Regions from separate parts of the Arthrobacter sp. TJ-170 genome, predicted to be linked through region 1. Evidence: riboswitches for the same ligand, from Rfam matches in the RefSeq annotation. Region 1 holds a riboswitch; each other region holds the start of a gene.

Region 1 (7,572 bases):
GATAGGGGTGCCGGACTCAGTTTCCTGTGCCAGGCGCTTCAGGGAAGCGACGGTTCCCGAAGTCATTTCAGCGGCCACGCCCATCGATGAAAGATAGTTGCGGGCTGATTCCATTTCGAACCCTCGCCGCTCGGCGTGCAGCCGGGTGCCGGTGAGGAAGCGGTCGATGACGGCCTGCCCGTCGCCGGCGAGCTGCTGTGCGATTTCATTGCGGATCCATTCTGTGGCACCGGCGGCGTCTCCGGCGGATACCGCTTCCACGATGAGCGACGCGAGGCCCTTCATGAAAACGCTGCGGAGCAGTTTATGCGCCATAGCGGCGCCGGCGGGGGCATCGAGCGTGTCGACCGGTGCGCCGAGTCCGCGGAAGGCGTCGGCGGCCTTCTGTGCTCCTGATCCACTGATCATCAGGGGAGTAGCGGCGCCCGCGACGGTGACGGGGCCGAGGATGGCGACGTCGGCGAAGTGCGCGTCGGTCTGTTCCAGATCCTGTGCCAGTTTTTCCATCTCAGCTGGGGCTGACGAGGTCATGTCGGCATAAACCGCGCCTGGCTTGAGGTGCGGCGCGCATGTCTCGGCGACTTTGCGTGCGACGGCGGCGGAGGTGAGTGCCAGGACGAGGTCCGCGTCGGCGACGGCCTCAGCTTCAGACGCTGCCAGGCTGACCCCTTCGGGCGCTGGGACTTCTCGTGGATCGAAGGCGGTCACTGTGTGCCCGGCCGACACAAGCGCGGTCGCGTAGCGAGAGCCTGCCTCGCCCAGACCGATGATTGCGCAGTGCATCTGTTTCCTTTCTGCTTCTTCGCAGCGGCGGAAGATTTTTTGATTACCACTGTATGGTAACTACTTCCATCTGCTGGTAATAAGCATGACGTGCCTCAGGTCACATGTCAATGCGGATTGAAGACGCAAGTCACTTGGGGCGTCCTACACCCGCGCGCACCGTTGGCTCAGGGCGAGGGTTACCGAAAGATGTTGTAGCCGCCCCAGCCTGAGCCGGCGATGGTCCGCGTCCCCCAAACGCCCTTGCTGAAGGGGTAGTGGGCGAGCCTTCCGTCGGTCAGTCGGCTGATTACACCCTGGCTTCCGTTGGCGAATGCTGACACCGCGGTGATGCTGTCGACGGCGTTCCACCCGTTGCCGACCAGGCGCCTGGGTTCGGTGATGAAGGTGCCAGTTCCCGTGGAGCGGTACAGCAGCAGGTTGCCGTCGCTGCGCCTGGCGAGGAGGTCCTGCCTGCCGTCCTGGTCGAAGTCCACCATGGCGAGGTAGAGGCCACCCCAGCCGGTACCGCTCTTGATTCGTGGACTCAATGCCTGTCCGGCGCTGTTGCCGTAGTACCAGAGAGTTCCTGCAGCGTCGTAGGCAAGGACACCCGGGTACTTGTCGGCCGCGCGCCAGCGGCCGATCGTCAGGTGGTAATTGCCCCACCCTGAACCGATGGCCTGGGCAGGCGCGAACCCTCCCTCATGTTTTCCGGGGTAGAAACTCAGCCGGCCGCCTTTCCATTGCGCGATGATGTCGAAGACGCCGTCGTTGTTCCAGTCGGTCACGTGCCCCTTCGCCAGCCCGGACCAGCCGGTGCCAATCTTTTGCCGGGGCTGGAAGCCGCCCTGGCCCGTGGCCGGGTAATTCCACAGCACGCCGTCCGGCCCGGCCGCCACAATATCAGCGGGGCTGCCGATGCTCGGGCGGGATGGAGCGGCAGCCGGTTGCTGGGAACCGATCGTGATCATCGAGGCGACACTGGGCACACCGTTGCCGTCCACTGCAAAGAGCAGGTAATTGCCCGGCACCAGCACGCCGGGATCCGCCGGCAAGGTCAGCGACGCAGTGGTGCCTGAAACCGCAGTCGCGGTCAGCGGAACCCGCCGCTGATCGGTGTTCACGGAGTGGGTCACCGTACCCATCCGCATCAGGGAGAACTCCGTGGTCGGCGCTCCAGTGGTCACCGCAATCGTGCTGCCGGGCGTGGCGGAGGCCGGGGCGGACACGATTTCCGGCCGGGTGCGCGGGCTGCCGTCTGCGTTCAGCAGGTAAGGCGGCGTGAAAATCTGTCCGTTCAAGTTATTCGTCGTGCAATTGCCGCACAGGCCACCACCGCCGACGAAGACCTGGCCATCCGGGAGCAGCAGGGCAACGCTGTGATAGGCGCGGGGAGTGGCCATCGGGGCGAGCGTGGTCCACTGTCCGGTCTCCGGGTCCCAGATTTCTGGGGCCCTCGAAGCAGCACCGGCCTCACCGCCGACCACCAACACCTGGCCATCGGGCAGCGCGACTCCATTCGCGAACGTCCGGTTGACGGCCATGTCCGAGGTCCGGGCCACTGTGAGTCCGTTATTGATGTCGATGGTGTCCGCCCGCGCCGTGGCATTTCTGCCCACGTAGTCGGTCGCTCCACCCACGGTGAGAATCTTTCCGACGTCGTACATCACGGCGTTGCCGTTCATTGCGTCCGGGCTATCGGACCGCAGACCGGCCGAACTGATGCTGCCATTGCCTGTGCTCGAGATCCAGTTCATCTGCCGGCTCGGCCCGGCGTGGAACGCCCGGCCACCGGGGGCGGCAAACAACCAGGCATGATTGTCGGACCGGTATTCGCCGGCAGGATCGTTGGTCAGAATGCTGTCGGACGGCACAAGCGGCAGCGTTCGCCAGCCGTCGGCGGCGGACCACACCTCGCCGTGCTTGTTGCCGACGCCGCCGGACCATGACCCGCCGATGGTAAACACCTCGCCGGTGGACGTGGTCAGGTTGGACTGGTATCCGCGGGCGATCTTCATGTCCGGCCCCGCGGTCCAGGTGTTCGTCGCAGGGTTGTACAGCGAGGTCTTCGTGCTGTTGCTGCCCCCACTGACCATGATCTGCCCGTCCGGCAGCATTGACGTCCCGGGGCAGAACATGTCGTGACCGGTGTTGGATACCTGGGTCTGGCTCACCTCGCCGGTGGTGAGGTCCAGAATGGACGTCTGAGTGTATCCCCGGGCCCCGCCATACGTGGTGGAAGAGTAGGCGGACCAGGTCAGCAGCTTGTTGCCCGGCAGCAGCGCCGCCGCAGCCGGGACAAGCGGGAAGCTGATCGTCGGGCCCCAGGACCCCTGCGACCCATTTGCGACGGCCTGAACGGTCAGGTTTCCGGTGGCCTTTTCGGGCTCCGATCCCGCCTCCGTGGCGACAGCTTGCGGCACCGGAACGTGATCGTGTGCTCCGGTCGCGCTCGGAGGCTCGGCCGACGCCGTAGCCGTAGCCGAAGCCCCGTATCCGGCGACCAGCAGGGAGACGATCACAACCGCGGATACAAGTCGCGACATCTGTGCGCCCCCGTCCAGATTCATCCCCCGTGCTTAGCAAAAGCTAACCCGGGCGCCATGTAAGGATCTTGGGACGACTGACGTGGGCTTCGCGCGACAGGTACATCTTCGTCATCTTGGTACCCAACACAGTTCGCCTGCCTACACTTGCCTCAGGTCATGAGCGCCAGCATTAAGCCCCGGCTCGCTGGCCGGCAACCCTCCATCCGCGGCGGGGTGCCCCGGGTGAGGACCCGGCTGTCCGGCGAAGGGTCGGATGGCAAGCGCGGCCCGTGGTGCTCCGAGCATGCCGGGCCCAAAGTAGAGGAGCCTTGAATGTCCAACGGATGGTCCTTCGAAACACGCCAGATCCACGCCGGGCAGGAGCCTGACGCCACCACCGGTGCCCGGGCACTGCCCATCTACCAGACCACGTCCTTTGTGTTCCCCAGCGCCGAGAGCGCTGCGAACCGCTTCGCGCTGGCTGAGCTGGCGCCCATCTACACGCGCATCGGTAATCCCACCCAGGACGCGGTGGAGCAGCGGATCGCCAGCCTGGAGGGCGGTCTGGCTGCCCTCCTTCTCAGCTCTGGGCAGGCGGCGGAAACCTTCGCGGTCCTGAATGTTGCCGAGGCCGGCGATCACATCGTCGCCAGCCCCAGCCTGTACGGCGGGACCTACAACCTGTTTGCGCACACGCTGAAGAAGTTTGGCATCTCCGTCACCTTCGTGGCCGACCCCGACAATCTCGACCAATGGCGCGACGCCGTGCAGCCGAACACTAAGCTCTTCTTCGCCGAGGTTGTGTCCAATCCCCGGCAGGACGTCCTCGACATCGAGGGTGTTTCCCGCACTGCCCATGAAGCAGGGGTGCCGCTGATCGTCGACAACACGCTGTCGACGCCGTACCTGATCCGGCCGCTCGAGTGGGGCGCGGACATCGTGGTCCACTCAGCGACCAAATACCTTGGCGGCCACGGCACGGCGATCGCTGGGGTCATAGTGGATTCCGGCAAGTTCGATTTCGGCAAGGACCCGGAGCGCTTCCCCGGCTTCAACACCCCGGACCCCACCTACAACGGGCTGGTCTACAGCCGCGACCTCGGAGAAGGCGGCACCCTGGGTGCCAACCTGTCCTACATCATCAAGGCCCGCGTCCAACTCCTGCGGGACCTGGGCTCGGCGGTGTCGCCCTTCAACGCCTTCCTGATCTCCCAGGGCCTTGAGACGTTGAGCTTGCGGATGGAACGCCACGTCGCCAACGCGGGGGAAGTTGCCCGCTGGCTGGAGGCAAGGGACGACGTCGAATCGGTCGCCTACGCCGGGCTTCCGTCAAGCCCCTGGTACGAGCGTGGACGCAAGTACGGCCCGAAGGGGACCGGTGCGATTGTCTCGTTCAACCTCGCGGGCGGAGCCGAGGCAGGTAAGCGGTTTGTGGACGCCCTCGAACTGCACTCGCACGTTGCGAACATCGGAGATGTCCGTTCCCTGGTCATCCACCCGGCATCCACTACGCACAGCCAGCTTTCCCCCGAACAGCAGGTCGTGGCCGGCGTGGCCCCGGGGCTGGTCCGGCTCTCCGTGGGGCTCGAGCATATCGACGACATCCTTGCGGACCTCGAGACCGGCTTCCGTGCAGCGAAAGAGGCGTAGGGGGAGTAGCGGCTTCTACCCTCCGGCACAGTTGCCATTACAAGATCATCACCGCGGCCAACTATTGCGCCGCTATTCCTCAAACTTGCCGGGCTTGAGGAATAGGGGCGGCGGCTGGGCGTAAGCCGCCACCCCATCTTTCTACGAGAGTTTCAGAGCGCTGATTTTGTTTCTGTCCTCATGTCGTTGACTTGTTCCTTATTGGCGCCTACGGCGTCACGGCCGGTGAGGTGGGCGGCGGCACGTTCGGCAATCATGATGGTCGGGGCGTTGGTGTTGCCCGTGGGCACCAAGGGCATGATGGATGCGTCCGCGATGCGAAGACCCTTGAGTCCGTGGACCTCGAAGGTTGTAGGATCGACCACGGCCAGATCGTCCTGGCCCATGCGGCAGGTCCCAACCTGGTGGTGGTAGGTCACCACGGATTCGCGGACGTATTGTTCCAACTGTTCATCTGGGACCTCCGGACCGGGGTAGATCTCGGTCGGCTCCCAACCAGCCAGAGCCTGCGTCTGGCCAATCCGACGGCATTGACGCACGGAGGCAACAAGAGCGTCGACGTCCTGTTGTTCCTTCAACGCCCCCAGATCGATGCGCATCGGATCTTCAGGGTTGGGTCCGGTGAGGGTTAGCTCGCCGCGGCTGGCCGGACGAACGAGACCGCCGAGCATTGAGAAGCCGTTGTCGGGGCCCGTCATCTCTGCTGGCCCGTAGTTTTGGGAGTACATCGGGACGGAGAAGAAGATCGGCTGTGTGTCCGGGACGGGCAGGTCCGGGTTGCTCTTCCAGAAGAGATGTACCTCGGCTGGCGCAGTGTCGCCCATAGGCACCGGTTGGGCAGCGGTGGTGAAGATGACTGGCGAAAGCAGATGGTCCTGCAGATTCTTGCCGACGCCGGGCAGATCGTGGATTGGATCGATCCCAACCTCACGCAACTCCTCACTGGGGCCGATCCCTGAGCGGAGCAGCAACTCGGGGGAGTTCAGTGCGCCGGAGGCGAGCACGGTCTCGCCGGCGCGCATCATCTTGGACTGACCCTCATGGTCAAATTCGATGCCGACGACGCGCCCGTCTTCCACCAGCAGCCGTCGGGCCTGCGCGCCGGTGAGAAGGGTGAGGTTAGGGTGGTCAGCTACCGGTTTGAGGTAGGCGCGCCAGGTGTTGAGCCGTTTGCCGTCCCGGACATTGAGTTGCATCCGGGAGACACCTTCGACGGCGCCGGAGTTGTAGTACTCGTTAAGCGGCAGGCCGATCTCCACAGCCCCTGAGAGCATATCTTCCTGGATGGGATTGCGCGGGAAATCCTGGACGACGTCAAGGAGCCCTTCTCCGCCGCGGGTATCGGAGGCGCCGCCGTCGTAATTTTCAATGGCTTTGAATACCGGCAGCACGTCTTCCCAAGACCAGCCGGGACAACCGTTCTGGGCCCAGGTGTCGTAGTCCCACCGGTCGCCGCGCACCCAGATTGTGGCGTTCAGCGCGTGGGATCCTCCCAAAACCTTGCCGCGAGGCAAGTGCAGCCGACGTCCGGCGCATGCTTCCTGCTCGCTGGTGTAATAGTCCCAGTCCTGCTCGCTGTGCCAGAGCAGTCCGAGGGTATAGAGGTGGTCGATATTGGGATTGATGTCGTGGTCGCCCGCCTCGAGCACCGCGACGGGGTTACCGGCGTCGAGCAGACGGCGAGCGATCACGCTGCCAGCGGAACCGGCCCCGACGACGATGTAGTCCAACTCAGATTCCATGGGAGTACCTTCCAGATCAAGGGTTATCAGCGATTGGCGGTTCGCGGAACGCACGGGAGGGAGCGGGCTTTGGGCGGGCGCCCGTGAAGATGCGGGGCGGATAGTTGTTCTCGCCGCGACGATTCGATTCGGTGTCATTTTGTGAGCCGCATGGCTCGCAGGCGCGCCACCAGTGTCGATGCAGTCAGAGCCACGCGGTTTCGACGGCGATGATGATCAGGGTTGATCAGGTGGATGAACGACTCCCGAATCGCCCCCAGGCTAACTGTGGCAGTGGCCCCCCGCGGGTGTGCTGGGTGAGACGTCGAGGACCGGGCTTCGGTCGAAGAAGCCTTCCGGGCGGAGCTTGAAGCCGACGGTGTCCACGGGCATGATCGGCCAGTCCTCAACACGCGGGAAGTGCGTGAGGCCGAAGGTGTGCCAGACGACGATGTCCTGTCCGTCGATGTCGCGATCCTGTGCCACGTATTCGGGCAGGCCGGCACCGCCAGAATGCTGGTTCACGAAGTCCCCGGTGGGGTAGCGCTCGTCCTCCGCGAACCGGGTGACCCAGAGGTCCTTCGTTGCGAAAGCCGCGCGCCGGGCAATGGAGGATTCGGGGTCTGCCAGCAGCGTGGGCTGGCCCTCGGAGTGCAGCTTGTAGGCCACGGGCTCTCCCAGCCGGTTGCGGGCGTCGGGGTTGGAGATCACCCAGGTGCGCCCGTTACGCGAGTCCGATTCACGCACGCCCTCGGATTCACGGGCCAGAACGGTGCGTTTCCGTGAGAAGGCGTTGCCGCGTGGGTTGTCCGGGCCGAGGGGCTGGCGGACGACTTCTTCCTCCTCAACCCGGTTGGTGTAACCGTCGATCGCCATATCGAGGCGGGCGCTGAAGAGATGCTGGTGGA
Region 2 (7,572 bases), on a different contig from region 1:
GAATCGGGTGTGCCGAGGCCGACTGCCGCGGCGTACCAGGCTCCGGGAACCGGTTTCGTTGCCCTCACGTACGGAACTGTGGTGTCCTCTGCTAACGGGGTGGCGTCGCGGTATAGACGGCTCTGCGCTTGGTCGAAGCCGTCGGAACGGTCACAGCCCTGAAGAGGAACTATGACGGAGTCAAGCTCCGAGGTTGCGGGCAGCGCCCACCCGCCCACGGTGAGCGCGCCGAGGGGTGCCTCGTTCGGAGTGGGCTCACGGTCCACTCGAACCAGCCGCACCTCCCACGGCCCGTGTACCAGGGAAACCGTGGTGACGGGCGCTCCATGGCGCACGGTTCCGGCTTGCCCGTATCCGTGGTTCGCATCCGTGGGTTCTGGGTCAACCCAGTGCGTGACCGCGCGGGAGGCCCCAATAAGGGCACCGGCGTCGTCATCGGTTGCCTGGATGTCAAGCGTGGTGAAGCCGGTGCGGTGACTCGGCCGGCCGTTCTCGTCCGCGAGGGTGACGGACATGTCGAGAGGGTGGGTCTCGCCGTCGTCGTCCATGATCGGCGCGGTAGCGGTCGAGTAGCCAAGCCGCGCGTACAGCGGAGAGTCGGCAACCTCAGCTCCCTCCTGGGCATGGTCGGTGCCGTGGTTGATCACACGTACGACGCCGTCAGCCCTGGTGCCGCTGACAGCCCAGCCGGGTGCCGCAGCAGTAAAGGCGAAGTCGCCTTCTTCAATGGGCAGGGGCTTCTCGACGGCCGTCCAGACCTCGTGATCTGCCGGAAGCGCGAGCCCCAGCAGCCCCTTCGATGCCCAGTAGGGTGACCCCGGCCCGGAATAGGACTGGGCCATTTTCGGCCACTCGTGGTGCCAGCCGAGTGAGAGCAGTCCGTCGCTGTCGGGGGCCCCGCGGTCGGCGAAGTGCCGCAGAATCCCACTTGCAGCGCGGCGCAGGAGACCAGACTCGACGGCGGTGCAGCCGGCGAGCGCTCCACCCCAGAACGGCCCCGCGGCAGAGAAGCGGTAAATCAGGCTCCGGCCCTGGATGAGCGGGGAACCATCCGCGCCGACTAGGCGGACGGCGTCAAGCAGGAACCGGTCGAGGTGCGCGGTATCGCGGTCGCGGCGGGTGGGGCCGGGACCGTCGTCGTCGTGGCCGGCCATCCGGTGCCACAGCGCCGGGTATAGATGGAGTGCCCAGCCTGCGTAGTGGTCATAGGCGCGCTGGCTGCCGTCGCTGTACCAGCCGGCGTCACGCACGAAAGTGTCATGGAGCGCGAGGTCCTCGTCGATGTTGTCCTGGCTGTAGTCCGCACCAACGGACTTCAGGAACTGCTGGACGACGATGCGGAACCAGACCCAGTTGATGGGCGGGTACTCCGCGTCGGTGGTCAGGGAGAACCAGTCGACGAGCTGTTCCTGGACGGTGGCGTCCAGTCCGTCCCACAGCCAGGGGCGCGTCATGTCGAGCACGATGGCCAGGGCCGCAGCCTCGACCTTTGCCCTCGGCATACCACTCGGCAAGTCCTAGCGGATCGTCGCCGCGCTCGCCTGTGAGCCGGAAGCCCGCGGTGAGGAAGGTGCGCGCGAAGCCTTCGAGGCCGTCGATGGCCCGGCCGTAGCCGCCTTCGCGTCCGGGCGGTGTGATGCGGGCATGGCTGGGACTGGCCCACTTGCGGACGCCGAGCAGCATCGAGTAGGCCTGGGCCGCGTGGTGCTCGCGCGTCCATCCCGTATAGGGCGAGAGTTCCCGGTCCAGGGTCGGAAGTGTCAGCTTGTTCATGCGCTCATGAGCCCTTCACCCGGCGCCACCCATCCCAACCGCTCCGGCCCTGCGGCGACGATCCGTTCGGCGAAGGTTCCATAACCCATCGCAGCTACTGCCTCCGGCTTATTCATGGAGCGGTCCTTTCCTGTGGCTGATACTCGATCGGTGTGCCTTGCATCACGTTCGGGACCAGTACATACTCAGAGTCGGCATGAAGCAATCACGTTTTCCGCCTCTCCACGGACGCAGCACTCGACGAGACGGCTGGAAAGCAGGGCAGTCCGCGGGCCGAGCACTTCGATAAATCCTAAGGATGACCTGGCGGTCGTAGCGTACGACGACGAGGTCGCCTACCTTGCCGAGCCCGCCATCTCCGCGGTGCGGCCACCGAAGCACTACGTCGGCCGGGTGGCGGTGCAGATGCTCGCCGCCCGGATCGCCGAGGGCCGGCGACGGCCCGTCCACCGCCTGGAGCTGAATCCGGACCTAATCGTGAGGGACTCCTCGCTTGGAACGCCTCACCCGTCACCTACAGAGATGAGCTCCCCATGACAACAGCACTGCTCCTGAGCGGCACCGGACGGTACGCGGACCCCTGGCACCCCTTCGCCGAGACATCCGCTGCGGTTGCAGGCCTACTTCAAGACCACGGTCTCACCGTGGAAACCGCGGACGACGTCGACTGCGCTCTCGAAGGCCTCCAGGACTCCGCCTCCTGGCCGGACCTGCTGGTGGTGAACGTCGGTCTCCCCCGCGACGACGACGGCACGTCCCCCGGATCAGAGGCCGCCTCCGCGGGGTTGGACGCCTGGATTGCCGGCGGGCGGCCGTTGCTGGCCCTGCACTCCAGCTCCACCAGCTTTTTGGATTCGGAATCGTGGGAGAAGGCACTCGGCGGTCGGTGGGTGCGGGGCGTGTCCATGCATCCGGAGTACGGCCGGGCACACATTGTGCTGGAGGGCTCCTTTCCGGTGGGCGTCCCTGACTTCACGGTGGACGACGAACGCTACAGCTGGCTGCGCACGTCACCGGAGGTCGTCGTCCATGCCCGCCACGAACACGAGGGGCACCTCCACCCATTGATTTGGTCGCTGGAGCGACCGCTTGAACGCACTGCGAAACGGGGAGCGGGAACCACTACAGCGCGAAGCTTCTACGACGCTCTCGGCCACGACGCGGTGTCGTACGCGTCACCGGAGCGCCGGGAGTTGCTGGAGCGCGCGGTGGACTGGCTGCTCGCCTGACCGCAGCGTGGGCCTGCTTTGTTACGACATATATTGCAAAGGCACGTCAGAAAGTCGTTTAGTGGAAGTCCACCATCCCGAGCGGCCGAGAGACCTGGATCGTTGACGCCGCAGCAACCCTTACCTGCATGCAGGAGAACGGGTGCTACTGCCAGGAGCGATGGAGTTATACATGAGCACCGTTCTCAGCGCGCAGCAGCAGGCACAGGCCACTAACAACGCCACACACAAGCTGGCCCTTCCCCTGACCTTTTCCTCCCTCACGCGGTCCTTCGGCGGCGGAACCAGCGAGCATGTAGTCCTCCGCGACATCACCCTCGATGTCCGCGCCGGTGAGGTACTCGCCATCGTCGGTGCCAGCGGCTGCGGGAAGTCCACGCTCCTGCGGGCCGCAGCGGGCCTCGACGCACCAACATCCGGTGCCGTCCTCATCGACGGAACCGCGGTCAACGGCATCGATGACCGCTGCGCCGTCGCCTTCCAGGAACCGCGTCTCCTCCCCTGGCTGTCGCTCCGGGCCAACGTCGCAATCGGCCTGCCCAGGGGAACCGGCGCGGCCGCCGGCAAGGCGAAGGTCACCGAACTGCTGGGACTCGTGGAGCTCGCGGACTTCGCCGGGCACCGGCCCCGTGAAGTGTCCGGCGGCATGGCCCAGCGGGCATCCCTGGCCCGGGCACTAGCCCGGAACCCGGGCGTATTGCTCCTCGATGAGCCGTTCGGCGCCCTCGACGCCCTCACCCGGCTGAAGATGCAGGACCTCCTTCTGGATATCCACGCAGCCCAGCCCACTACGGTGCTGCTGGTGACGCACGACGTCGACGAGGCCCTCCAGCTCGCAGACCGCATCATCGTGCTCGGCAAGTCCGCCGATCCGTCACGCCCCGGCGCCTCCGTCACCGAGGTGCTCACCGTCCCGGGCGACCGCCCGCGGGACCGCAATGCCGCCGACCTCGGCCGAATGCGCAGCTCCCTGCTCACCACCCTCGGCGTCAAAGGCCACTAGACCACACACAGCTTGTTCCGTCGTCGTGCCCGTCTGCACGGCGACTGCTACCCCTCGCAAAGGAAACCATGAACCGCACCCGCTCGCCCTTCACCCGCCGCGCCGTCCTGTCCGTAGCGCTCGCCGCCACCGGCACGCTCGCCCTGACCGGCTGCCTCGCCGGTGAGAACGCCGCGTCCACCGAAGAGGCTTCCACGGCCACCGAGCTCAACATTGACTTCGCCACTTACAACCCGCTCAGCCTGGTCATCAAGGACCAGGGTTGGCTCGAAGCGGAGCTTGAGGACGAAGGCGTGACCGTCAACTGGGTCCAGTCCGCCGGTTCCAACAAGGCCAATGAAGCCCTCCGCGCCGGAGCGGTCGACGTCGGATCCACCGCCGGGTCCGCTGCTCTCCTCGCCCGTTCCAACGGGTCACCGATCAAGACGATCGACATCTACTCCCAGCCCGAGTGGTCCGCCATGGTCACCGTCGAGGGCACCGGCATCGAGACCCTTGAGGACCTGCGCGGCAAGTCGATCGCGGCAACCAAGGGCACCGACCCCTACTTCTTCCTGATCCAGTCGCTCGAGTCCGCTGGCATCGACCCCTCCGAGGTCACCGTGCAGAACCTGCAGCACGCCGACGGCTGGGCAGCACTGAACAACGGATCCGTTGACGCCTGGGCGGGTCTGGACCCGATCATGGCTTCGGCTGAGCAGGAGGGCGCCGAGCTCTTCTTCCGCAACATCGACTTCAACACCTACGGCTTCCTCAACGCCAACGAGGAATTCCTCTCCGAGAGCCCCGAGCTTGCCCAGACCGTGGTGAATGCCTACGAGAAGGCGCGCGAGTGGGCGAAGGAAAACCCGGAGGAGACGGCACAGATCCTCGCCGATGTTGCCGGCATCGACGTCGAGATCGCCAACGCCGTCATCATCGAACGCACCAACCTGGACGTCGACCCCGCACCGGGCGAGGCACAGCGGAAGGTTCTCGAGAAGGTCGGCCCGGTATTCGTGGAAACCGGTGATGTCTCCTCGCAGGAGCAGATCGATGAAGCCCTCGACACCCTCTTCGACGACTCCTTCGTCACCAACGCCGATCCTGACGCCATCCAGGGTTCCTAATGACTCAGATGGGTAATCCCGGTAATACCGGGGCCAGCGTCTACCCCACCAGCAAGGAAGGCCTGGAAGCCACCGGCCATACCGTGACAACAGCGGACGACGACGGCGGCTCACCTCTTGAGCCCACAGAGACCTCCGGGGGGCTGCTGAGCCGGCGACCGGTCCGTCTCCTGCTGGGGCTGGTGGTTCCCGCCCTCATCCTCGTCGCCTGGCAGTTGAACTCGGTCGTGGGCGTGTTCAGCGCCGTGCAGCTGCCGCCGCCCTCCGCTGTGCTGACCGCCGCCGTCGAACTGATTGAGCGCGGCGAACTGTGGATCCACATCGCCATCTCCACGCAGCGCGTGCTCATCGGCTTCGCGCTGGGTGCCACGCTCGGACTGGCGCTGGGCGCCCTGCTCGGGTTGTCCCGGCTGGCCGACGCGCTGCTCGCACCGACCATCGGCGCGCTGCGCGCGGTTCCGTCGCTTGCCTGGGTCCCGTTGCTCATTCTGTGGATGAAGATCGGTGAGGACTCGAAGGTAACGCTGATCCTCATCGGAGCGTTCTTCCCCGTCTTCACCACACTCTTTTTGGCATTGCGCCACGTTGACCGGAACCTCGTTGAAGCGGCACGGGCGTTCGGATTGAAGGGGATCAGGCTGCTGACCACGGTGCAGCTGCCCGCCGTCGTGCCCGCTGTGTTCTCGGGGCTGCGGCTGGCGCTGGCGCAGGCCTGGCTGTTCCTGGTGGCTGCCGAGCTCATCGCGTCGTCGCTGGGACTCGGGTTCCTGTTGACCGATTCGACCAACAACGGCCGCACAGACCGGATCTTCCTGGCGATCATCCTGCTCGCTGTTATCGGCAAGACGACCGACGCCCTGCTTGGCATCGCCGAAAGGTGGGCGGTTCGACGGTGGACGTAAGCGCGGTCGACGTGAGCGCCGCTGGAACCTGGGTCGATCCGACTCTGACCACGGAGGAGGAGCGGATCGCTTTCTGGGAGGAACAGGCGCGCAGGCTTCACTGGTCCTCCCCGTGGCACACGACGCACAGGTTCCACCCGGCACGCCCGGACCAAAACGGCGAGCTCTCGGTCCCCCGCATCGAATGGTTCTCCGGCGGCACACTCAACGCTGCCTACAACTGCGTAGACCGGCACGTCGAGGCCGGGCTCGCCGACAAGCCCGCCCTGTTCTTCGAGGGTGAGCCGGGAGACCGCCGCACCGTCACCTACGCCCAGCTTCAGGAGGAGGTCAGCCGGGCCGCGAATGCCCTGACAGACCTGGGCGTCGGCAAGGGTGACCGGGTGGTCATCTACCTTCCCGTGCTGGTGGAGACCGTCGTCGTGACCCTGGCATGTGCGCGTATCGGCGCGGTGCACTCGCTCGTTTTCGGCGGGTTCTCCGCGGAGGCGCTGCGCTTCCGCGTCGAAGACACCGGCGCCAAACTGCTCGTGACCACGGACGGGCAGTACCGTCGCGGCATTGCGGTGCCGGTCAAGGACAACGCCGATGCCGCCGTCGCCGGCGAGAACTCGATTGAGCACGTCCTGGTGATCCGGCGGACGGGCAGCGACATCGCCTGGCAGGAGGGACGCGATGTGTGGTGGCACGACGCCGTCGCAACCGCCTCCCCCGTGCACGAGGCTCCGGCCCTCGACGCTGAGACGCCGCTGTTCATCATGTACACCTCCGGCACCACCGGCAAGCCCAAGGGGCTGGTGCACACCACGGGCGGCTACCTCACGCAGGCGTCCTGGAGTTACGAGTACCTCTTCAGCGATCCCGACCCGGCGAAGCGGACCGATGACGTTCACTGGTGCACCGCCGACCTGGCCTGGGTCACGGCCCACACCTACGAGATTTACGGCCCGCTCTCCAACGGGGCTACCCAGGTGATCTTCGAGGGCACGCCGAACATCCCGCATCCGGGACGGCACTTCGAGATCATCGAGCGGTACGGCGTGACCAGCTACTACACCGCACCCACGCTCATCCGCTCGCTGATGGGCTGGTTCCCGGACGGCGTTCCCGACTCCTACGACCGCTCCTCCATCAAGGTCCTCGGCACCGTGGGCGAAGCCACCAACCCGGAGGCATGGCGCTGGTTCCGCGAGAACGTCGGCTCCGGCAGCGCACCCATGGTGGACACGTGGTGGCAGTCGGAAACGGGCGCGACCGTCCTCAGCCCCCGGCCCACCGACGCTTCCTTCAAGCCCGGCTGCGCCTCGCGCGCACTTCCGGGTGTGAGCACCCGGATCGTGAACGACGACGGTGCACCCGTGGCTTCAGGCGAGCCGGGCTTGATCGTGGTTGACCGCCACGGTCCGGCGATGGCCCGCACCGTGTGGGGCAACCCGCAGCGCTACCTCGATTCCTACTGGCGGAAGTTTGCGAGCCAGGGCTGGTTCCTTGCCGGCGACGGGGCGAGGTACGACGACGACGGCGACACCTGGATCCTCGGACGCGTCGATGACGTC
Region 3 (7,572 bases), on a different contig from region 1:
CCTGATCTTCGGGTACGCCTACACGCGCACCAGACGGGTCATGCCGCTGGTGGTCGCTCATGCGTTCCTCGACATTGCGGGCTTTGTCGGCTTTGCTCTGTTCGGCCCTGCCATCGGCATCGGGAACTAGCTCGGCGCGAGGCAGGCCTTGACTAGATCCTGACGGAGCCCTTCGGGGTCTCGAACGTGACCGACATGATGCCCGGTGTGCCGTTGGGGGCAATCCACTCCACGTCAACGTCGTCCAGGGGGTGGTTGGCGGGGGTGCCGAGCCATTCCGTCACACGCTCGGCGGACCCTGCGATGGTCAGCGCCCTGAGGCGTACCGACGCGGGCCGCGCCTGGGACGGGTGGAGGGACTCCGTGCCGTCATCCCAGCGGATCATGTAGGGAACCTGCGGGTCAGCGATCAGGCCCTTGATGCCGATCTGCTGCCAGGTCAGCTCCTGACCATCAGGGAACTTGCGGTTACCGGGTACGGCGCTGCGGCCCAGTCGCTCTTCGAAAGGTGCAAGATCGTCAACGGCCACACACCAGCCCATCCAGCCGCCGCCGGCCTCGGACCGGGCACGCACGGCCTGGCCGAAAGGTGCCTTGTCCGACGCAGGATGGTCGAGTACCTCGACAACCTCCAGATACTGGCCGTTGGCCAGTGGGCAAATCATGTTGCGGGTGCCGAACCGGGGGTGTACTCCACCCTTCACGAATTCCACGCCCAGGGCGTCGGAAATCCGGTCCGCAGTGGCCGTCAGGCCGTCGGGTTCGCAGGCATAAGACACATGATCCAGGCGCATGGCCCCATTTTGGCACTTTGTGATGCACGCCTCGACTTAGGGTTACCTAAGTCATAGCTATCGGGGTGAAGTGCCCAAGCAAACCCCAAGGTCAGCCACGGATAGTGGAGCGGACAGGGAGCCCGGTTCCGAGACCGCCGGAGTTTCCTGCAGGGACGCCCACTGGGCGTCCCCCTTGAGTGGGGCGGCCCGTTGCCCATAGACGGAGGCGGCCCCACTCAAGCGTTCCCGCCGGCCCAGTCAACGCCGGACCATTTCACCGCGAGTCACAATACTTGCCCTTTCCCATCCTGGTCGGGTTTTCTTGTACGAGGTCACGAGTGACAGTGCGGTGGGTTCCTTCCCGCCACCAGCCCCGGCTTACTGTCCGGCAACCCTCCTCTCGCGGTGGGGTGCCCCGGGTGACGACCAGGCCCTGCACGAGGTGTGCAGGAGCAAGCGCGATTCACAAAGGCGGCAGGTTTGACAGGGATCACCACAGCGGAACCGCACCACGAGGCGGAGTCCGTTGACGGCGTCGTCGTGCCGCGGCTTTCCATCGGCCCCCTCACGCTGGAAACCGGCGGGCACCTGCCCGACGTCGTTCTGGCCTACGAGACGTGGGGCACCCTCAACGCGGACGCCTCCAATGCGGTGCTCATTGAGCACGCGCTCACGGGCAGTTCCCACGTCGCCAGGGGAAATTCAACAGAAGACGGCTGGTGGGACGGCCTGGTTGGTCCCGGTAGGACCATCGACACCGACAGGTACTTCGTCGTGTCCATCAATATGCTGGGCGGCTGCTACGGGTCCACGGGTCCCGCGTCGCTCGATCCGGAGGGCAGGCCGTGGGGCTCGAGGTTTCCCTTCGTCACCATCCGCGATTCCGTGCGCGCCGAGGCGCTGCTCGCGGACCTTCTGGGTATTGACTCATGGCACTCGGTGCTCGGCGGCTCCATGGGAGGCGCGCGGGCGCTTGAGTGGGCAGTGACCTACCCGAAACGCGTTCAGCGCTGCGCCGTCATCGCCTGCGGAGCGGCAAGCACGGCTGAGCAGATCGCCTTCGCGCAGGCTCAGGTACAGGCAATCAGGCTCGATCCGCGGTTCGCCGGCGGCGACTACTACGGATCGGCCGGTCCGGAGCACGGATTGGGTCTGGCACGGCGGATCGCACATATCACGTACCGCTCGGAGGCCGAGTTCGGCCACCGGTTCGGCCGCGCGGCCCAGGGCATTGAGGAACCTTTCGGGTCACCTCTGCCGCATGGCCGCGGCCGCTACCAGGTGGAGAGCTACCTGGACCATCAGGCGGACAAGCTGGTTGGACGGTTCGATGCCAACAGCTACCTGATCCTCACCGAGGCGCTGATGAGCCACGACGTCGCACGCGGCCGCGGCAGCCTGACCACCGCGCTGGCCGATGCCACGGCGAAGTTCTTCGTCGCGGCGGTTGCCTCCGACCGGCTGTACTGGCCCTCCCAGTCGCATGAGCTGGCATCCGCCCTGCCCGGCAACGTGGCCGTGCACACCATCGCCTCACCAATCGGACATGATGCGTTCCTCACCGAGATAGCTCAGCTCGAACCGGCGCTTGAGGCCGCGTTCTACCACGACGACGACGGCGCGTGAGTTCCGAGTCAATGGTGTCCTGACTTCCGATTGCCACCTCGCCGCGCATGCACCCAGTTTCACCAGGATTCTGGTCCACCCGGAAACGGGGGCCGTGCTCAGCGTCGGCAGGGACAGGTACCGGCCACCCAAACACCTGCAGGACTGGGTACGAATCACCAACCCCACCTGCGTCCATCCCGGCTGCAACCGCTCATCGATGTCCTGCGAAATCGACCACGTCACTCCATGGGCGCACGGCGGGAAAACTGCCATGCACAACCTCCAACCCAGGTGCAAGCTCCGCCACATGCTCAAAACCGAAGGCGTCTGGTCCGCCGGACACGACGACGCCGGCGCACCGGGCATCACTTCATTCGGCGGCAAACCTACACCACCCTGGCCGAACCCCCACCACCCTTCTGGCGAGATTCGTGGGCGGCGCGCTGCAGAAAGGGGTCCAGTGCAGGCACCAGGTGCAACACAAGAGCCGACGCTATTTGGCCGTGCCTCGGGACAACCTGCGTTGTCTGGAGTAGCGCCGCGTGGACCCGTGCCACTATGGAGCAATGACAAATTCTCTCTCACCCGACGGCTCCGCTGTGTCCGCTTCCGGAATTGTCCCTGAACCTGGAAATCCACCAGGAAACGCGCAAGTGGTTGTCTGGTCGAAACCCGAGGATGAGCGAGAGGGTACGCCCCTGCTCGTGCTGCTGCACGGTCACATGGCCAACGAGGAAGACCTGATGGGCATCCTCGAGTCCCTGCCGGACGAATTCACGGTGGCTTCCCTCCGCGCACCCGTAGCCCAGGGGCCGGGTTTCACCTGGTTCCCGTTGATGCAGGACGTCGCCTATTCCGTCGACAAGGTCACCTCAGCGGTCCAGGATGTCATCGACTGGGTGGACTCCATCAAGGAGGCGCACTCAAGTGTGACCCTGCTCGGCTTCTCGATGGGCATGGCTGTGGCCAGCTCCATGTTGCGTGCCCGCCCTACCGACTATGCTGCCGTCGTCGGGCTTTCCGGCTTCGTGGTTCCGGCGGAGGACAGCGGGTTTTTCCACGACAGTGAGCTGGCCGCCAATCCTGTGCCGTTCTTCTGGGGCCGCGACCAGGAAGACCCGGTCATCCCGGCGGACAGGATCGAGTTCACCCATGGCTGGCTCAACCGCCACGTGAAGCTCACCAAGGTTCTCTACGCGGGCATGTATCACAGCATCAACGCCCAGGAACTGAAGCACGTCCGGGAGTTCCTGCAGATGGTCGTACCCGGGGTCGTCCGCAGATAACCCCATGTGGCCGCGTACTAGCGGGCTAGACTCCCGGATATGGGAAAAGAATCGCTCTGGGAGGCAGGAAAGCGCCAGGATCCCGACCGCTCAGCGGCCTATATCCGGCGTTTTGAGCAGCTGAACGCGCAAGGCACGGATCTGCACGGGGAAGCACGCTTCATTGACGCGCTGGCCGCCCGAAATTCCCGCATCCTCGACGCCGGCTGCGGGCAGGGCCGAGTCGGCGGTGAGCTTGCCCGGCGGGGCCATACAGTGGTCGGGGTTGATGCCGACGCTGAGCTGGTCGAAGCTGCCCGGGCGGCCCATCCGGAGTCTGCCTGGCTGGTGGGAGATCTGGCCGAGTTTGACCTACCTGGGTGCGGTATCGCGGAACCTTTCGACGTGATCGTCTGCGCGGGGAACGTCCTACCTTTTCTGGCCCCGGGTACGTCGCGGGAGGTTCTAACCCGCTTGCACCGCCATCTGGCAAAGGACGGGCGCTTGATTGTCGGGTTCGGCGCAGGGCGCGGCTACACCTTCGACAACTTCCGCGCTGACGCGGCCGGTGCCGGGCTCACCGTACCGCTGCGCCTGGCTACCTGGGACCTGAGGGTCTGGACGCCGTCGTCGGATTTCCTCGTTGCAGTGTGCGAGGCCCAAGGCGCGGAATAACAGTTGTGCCAATTCTTACCTCCCTGCCGTCACCAGCGATCTGTTGAGGGCAGGTCGTTGCGGCGCTATCCCTGCACTATGGTGACGGTAACCCCGTTCACAGTCACCGAATCGCCCGGGTGAAGCTGTCGTCCGCGGCGGTCCTCGATCTCACCATTGACCTTCACCAGGCCGTTCTCGATCAGTTCCTTGGACTCCACACCGTCCTCGGCAAGGTTGGCCAGTTTGATCAGCTGACCCAACCGGATCATTGAGTCGCGGATAGCCACTTCAGTGTCATTGCTCATGGTTACATCATGCCCGCAGAGAGCGATCTGCCCGCACACAACGTTGCCCTAGGGTTAACGGGTGTCTTACGCCCGCCACCTGCCCGCCGCCGTTGGGCTTCCGTTGGCTGTGGCCTCCGGGGTAGCCGTTCCGCTCCAAAGCAGGATCAACGGCGCGCTCGGGCAAACGCTTGACGACGGCCTCGCGGCCGCGCTCATCAGCTTCGGCACCGGCCTCGCACTGATGATCCTCATTTCGCTTCTGCTCCCGCATGGACGGGCCGGGCTTGCGCAGTTGGTGCCGGCGGTACGTGAGCGACGCTTTCCCCGCATCTACCTGGCGGCAGGAACAATCGGCGCGCTGTTCGTCTTCTCACAGGCCCTCACCATCTCGATTTTGGGAGTGGCACTGTTCACGGTCGCCGCTGTGATGGGACAAACGCTGAGCGGGCTCGCCGTGGACAGAGTCGGGATAGGACCCGGAGGACGGCGTCTGATTACCCCCATGCGCGTGATCGGAGTGACGCTCACGGTAGCGGCGGTCATCTGGGCTGTTTCGCCCCGGCTCGGAGAACCAGGTACGACGGCGGCACTGATCCTGCCGCTGCTGCTTCCAATCACCGCCGGCATCCTGGTCAGTTTCCAGCAGGCTATGAACGGAACCGCTGCCGTTCATTACGGCACGCCCATTACGGCGACACTCATGAACTTCATCGCGGGAGCGGTCGTCCTGCTGGTCGCCTGGCTGGTGAAGCTGCTGATAGCCGGGCCGCCCGATTCCCTGCCGGCGGAGTGGTGGTACTACATGGGCGGGCCGATGGGATGCCTGTTCATCGGTGTCGGGGCGCTCCTCGTGAGGTCCCTCGGCGTGCTGCTGACAGGGCTCGGAATGATCGCTGGCCAGCTGCTCGGTTCGCTTGCACTGGACCTTGTCTTTCCGACGGCGGGCACCGTCGTTGTCTTCGCCACAGTGGCGGGCCCAGTCCTGGCGCTGGGCGCCATCATCCTCACCACGCTGCCGTGGAACCGGAGATTAGTGGAACGCAGATAGACCAGGCCAAAGCAACGGGGGCGGGCCACATCACGCCTGTGGCCCGCCCCCGCCGATTACTCTTTCCGCCTGTTACCGGTCTGCCAACTCGTGGTCGTGGTCATGCTCCGGATGCAGGCCGCCGCCGCTCTCGGTGCCGCCGCCAAGCGGGTTGCCCTCGAAACCGGCCTTCTGCTTGAAGTTGCCCTTCACACTGTCTCCGACTCCATTCACCGCCGTCGTGTTCATTGCGTAGGTCAGTGTCAGGTGAGCAATGGCATCGCTCATCTGATCCAGCGATTCAATACTGACGTTGCCTGTGTCATCGCAGGCAGCGTGGTAGCAGGAATCGTAGGAAAGTCCGGCAACGCCCCCGAAGAGTTGAGCCTGTTCCTCGGTCTTGATGCCTTCGGCGCCGGTGAAGAGTCCACCGGCCGGGATGCCCTGCGCGATGAAGGGTCCGTAGTCGCTCCGGCCGCTGAACGCGGTCTCACCGGAGGGCAGGCCCTCCGCTGCGAAGTAGTCGTGGAAGTCCTGCTCAATCTGACCGGATCCGGCTGGTCCGGCAGCTGCGCCCGGCCCTACCGGGAACGCGGAGTTGTCGCCGTCGTAGACGAAGCGGCCGAAGTTCGCTGAGCCGATCATGTCGAAGTTCAGGTACAGGCCGACCTTCGCCAGCTCGCCGGATGCCGCGAGCTCATTCACATAGTGGCGTGCGCCGAGGAGTCCGTGCTCCTCCGCGCCCCACCAGGCGAAGCGGACTTTGTTGGCGGTCTCGACCTTCCGCATTGACTCTGCGACCGCAAGGATAGCGGCACTTCCCGTGCCATTGTCGTTGATGCCGGGACCGGCCAGAACACTGTCCAGGTGGGCGCCGACCATCACCACATTGTCGGCGTTGCCGGTTGCAGTCTCGGCGAGCACGTTGTAGGTCTCGCGGTTTTCGGAGATGGTGTCCGTGATGACCTGACCCGTGACCTCCTCGCCCATCAGGCCGGAGCCCACTGAGTAGCTCGCACCGAGTACGGGAATCCCGATTCCCGGGGCGCTGAGCGTGCCGGCGATCGGTCCGGTGCTTCCCGGCAGCCCGGTGTTGAAAATGACAACGGCAGTGGCCCCGGCTGCTTCAGCATTGCTGGCCTTCTGCGCGAAGGAGCAGCTGCCCCGCTGCACCAGTGCAATTGTTCCTGCGGCGAAACCGACGAAGTCGGAGGCTTCGCAACCGCTGGTGTTGGTGGCGCCGACGGCGCCGGTGGTGTCGACCGTGGTGATCACGCCGGTCGCGTTTCCTGCCCCCGAGTACGTCATGGTTGCGAAGGAATCAGCAGGGTACACCTGGGAGTCCGGGCTGGTCTGCGCGAGAACCGAAGGACTCAGCTCCTGGAAATAGGGGAAGGTGAAGGATTGCACGACGGGGGAGTACCCCGCTGCCTGCAACTTCGCGACCACGTAGTCCACGGAGTCGTTGTAGCCCTGGGTTCCGGACACCCGGGTTCCGCCATTGGACAGGGCGATCGCATCCAGTGCGTCGAGGTGGCCCACCACGCGGTCCGCCGAGACGGCGGTGCGTAGTTTCTGGGAGGTGTTGTTGTTGCTGTTGTCGTGGGTAGGTCCTGCCGTTGCTGCCAGCCCGCCTGTGGCAACGAGAGTAAGTCCACCGAGAAATGCCAGCGATGCTCGCCCAAAATGGGCGCGCTTGAGTAGAGCGTTTGGGATCACCGTTGTTCCTTCTGTCGCAAAGGTGCGCCTGCGGTCGCAGGCACTCGAACCCCCTGTGACGCGGATCACGCCACAGGGGGTTCGCTCAATCTATGGACACTTCTCCTGCTGCGTCAAGGGAGCCTTACTGGCCGGTAGATCGGCTGTAGATAACCGTTGCGGAGGCGCGTAAGGTCAGAAGTCCCAACGTGGGAATAGTTCTACGCAAAGGAGACTCTCATGGGACTGAGCAA

Evidence for each region. A riboswitch is a leader RNA that binds a small molecule or an ion and turns the genes downstream of it on or off. The one in region 1 is predicted to bind S-adenosylmethionine.
Region 2: another riboswitch for S-adenosylmethionine. It lies ahead of AC4D1W_RS07950 (ABC transporter ATP-binding protein); the one in region 1 lies ahead of AC4D1W_RS15285 (bifunctional o-acetylhomoserine/o-acetylserine sulfhydrylase).
Region 3: another riboswitch for S-adenosylmethionine. It lies ahead of metX (homoserine O-acetyltransferase MetX); the one in region 1 lies ahead of AC4D1W_RS15285 (bifunctional o-acetylhomoserine/o-acetylserine sulfhydrylase).

What each region holds. Positions count from the first base shown of each region.
Region 1 is NZ_JBZCNL010000009.1:56,143-63,714, forward strand. Features, by position in the region: gene AC4D1W_RS15275 (NAD(P)-dependent oxidoreductase) at 1-783, opposite strand, end outside; gene AC4D1W_RS15280 (galactose oxidase-like domain-containing protein) at 963-3,311, opposite strand; SAM riboswitch class IV at 3,467-3,583, shown strand; gene AC4D1W_RS15285 (bifunctional o-acetylhomoserine/o-acetylserine sulfhydrylase) at 3,627-4,943, shown strand; gene AC4D1W_RS15290 (GMC family oxidoreductase) at 5,096-6,685, opposite strand; gene AC4D1W_RS15295 (primary-amine oxidase) at 6,947-7,572, opposite strand, start outside.
Region 2 is NZ_JBZCNL010000003.1:204,257-211,828, reverse strand. Features, by position in the region: partial or broken gene AC4D1W_RS07965 (DUF2264 domain-containing protein) at 1-1,683, opposite strand, end outside; gene AC4D1W_RS07960 (substrate-binding domain-containing protein) at 1,888-2,310, shown strand; gene AC4D1W_RS07955 (ThuA domain-containing protein) at 2,307-3,002, shown strand; SAM riboswitch class I at 3,072-3,169, shown strand; gene AC4D1W_RS07950 (ABC transporter ATP-binding protein) at 3,175-4,005, shown strand; gene AC4D1W_RS07945 (aliphatic sulfonate ABC transporter substrate-binding protein) at 4,074-5,114, shown strand; gene AC4D1W_RS07940 (ABC transporter permease) at 5,114-6,016, shown strand; gene acs (acetate--CoA ligase) at 6,028-7,572, shown strand, end outside.
Region 3 is NZ_JBZCNL010000001.1:685,082-692,653, forward strand. Features, by position in the region: gene AC4D1W_RS03195 (CPBP family intramembrane glutamic endopeptidase) at 1-130, shown strand, start outside; gene AC4D1W_RS03200 (VOC family protein) at 153-794, opposite strand; SAM riboswitch class IV at 1,107-1,241, shown strand; gene metX (homoserine O-acetyltransferase MetX) at 1,257-2,402, shown strand; gene AC4D1W_RS03210 (HNH endonuclease signature motif containing protein) at 2,497-3,009, shown strand; gene AC4D1W_RS03215 (alpha/beta hydrolase) at 2,951-3,670, shown strand; gene AC4D1W_RS03220 (class I SAM-dependent methyltransferase) at 3,710-4,324, shown strand; gene AC4D1W_RS03225 (RNA-binding S4 domain-containing protein) at 4,390-4,611, opposite strand; gene AC4D1W_RS03230 (DMT family transporter) at 4,673-5,641, shown strand; gene AC4D1W_RS03235 (M28 family peptidase) at 5,714-7,339, opposite strand.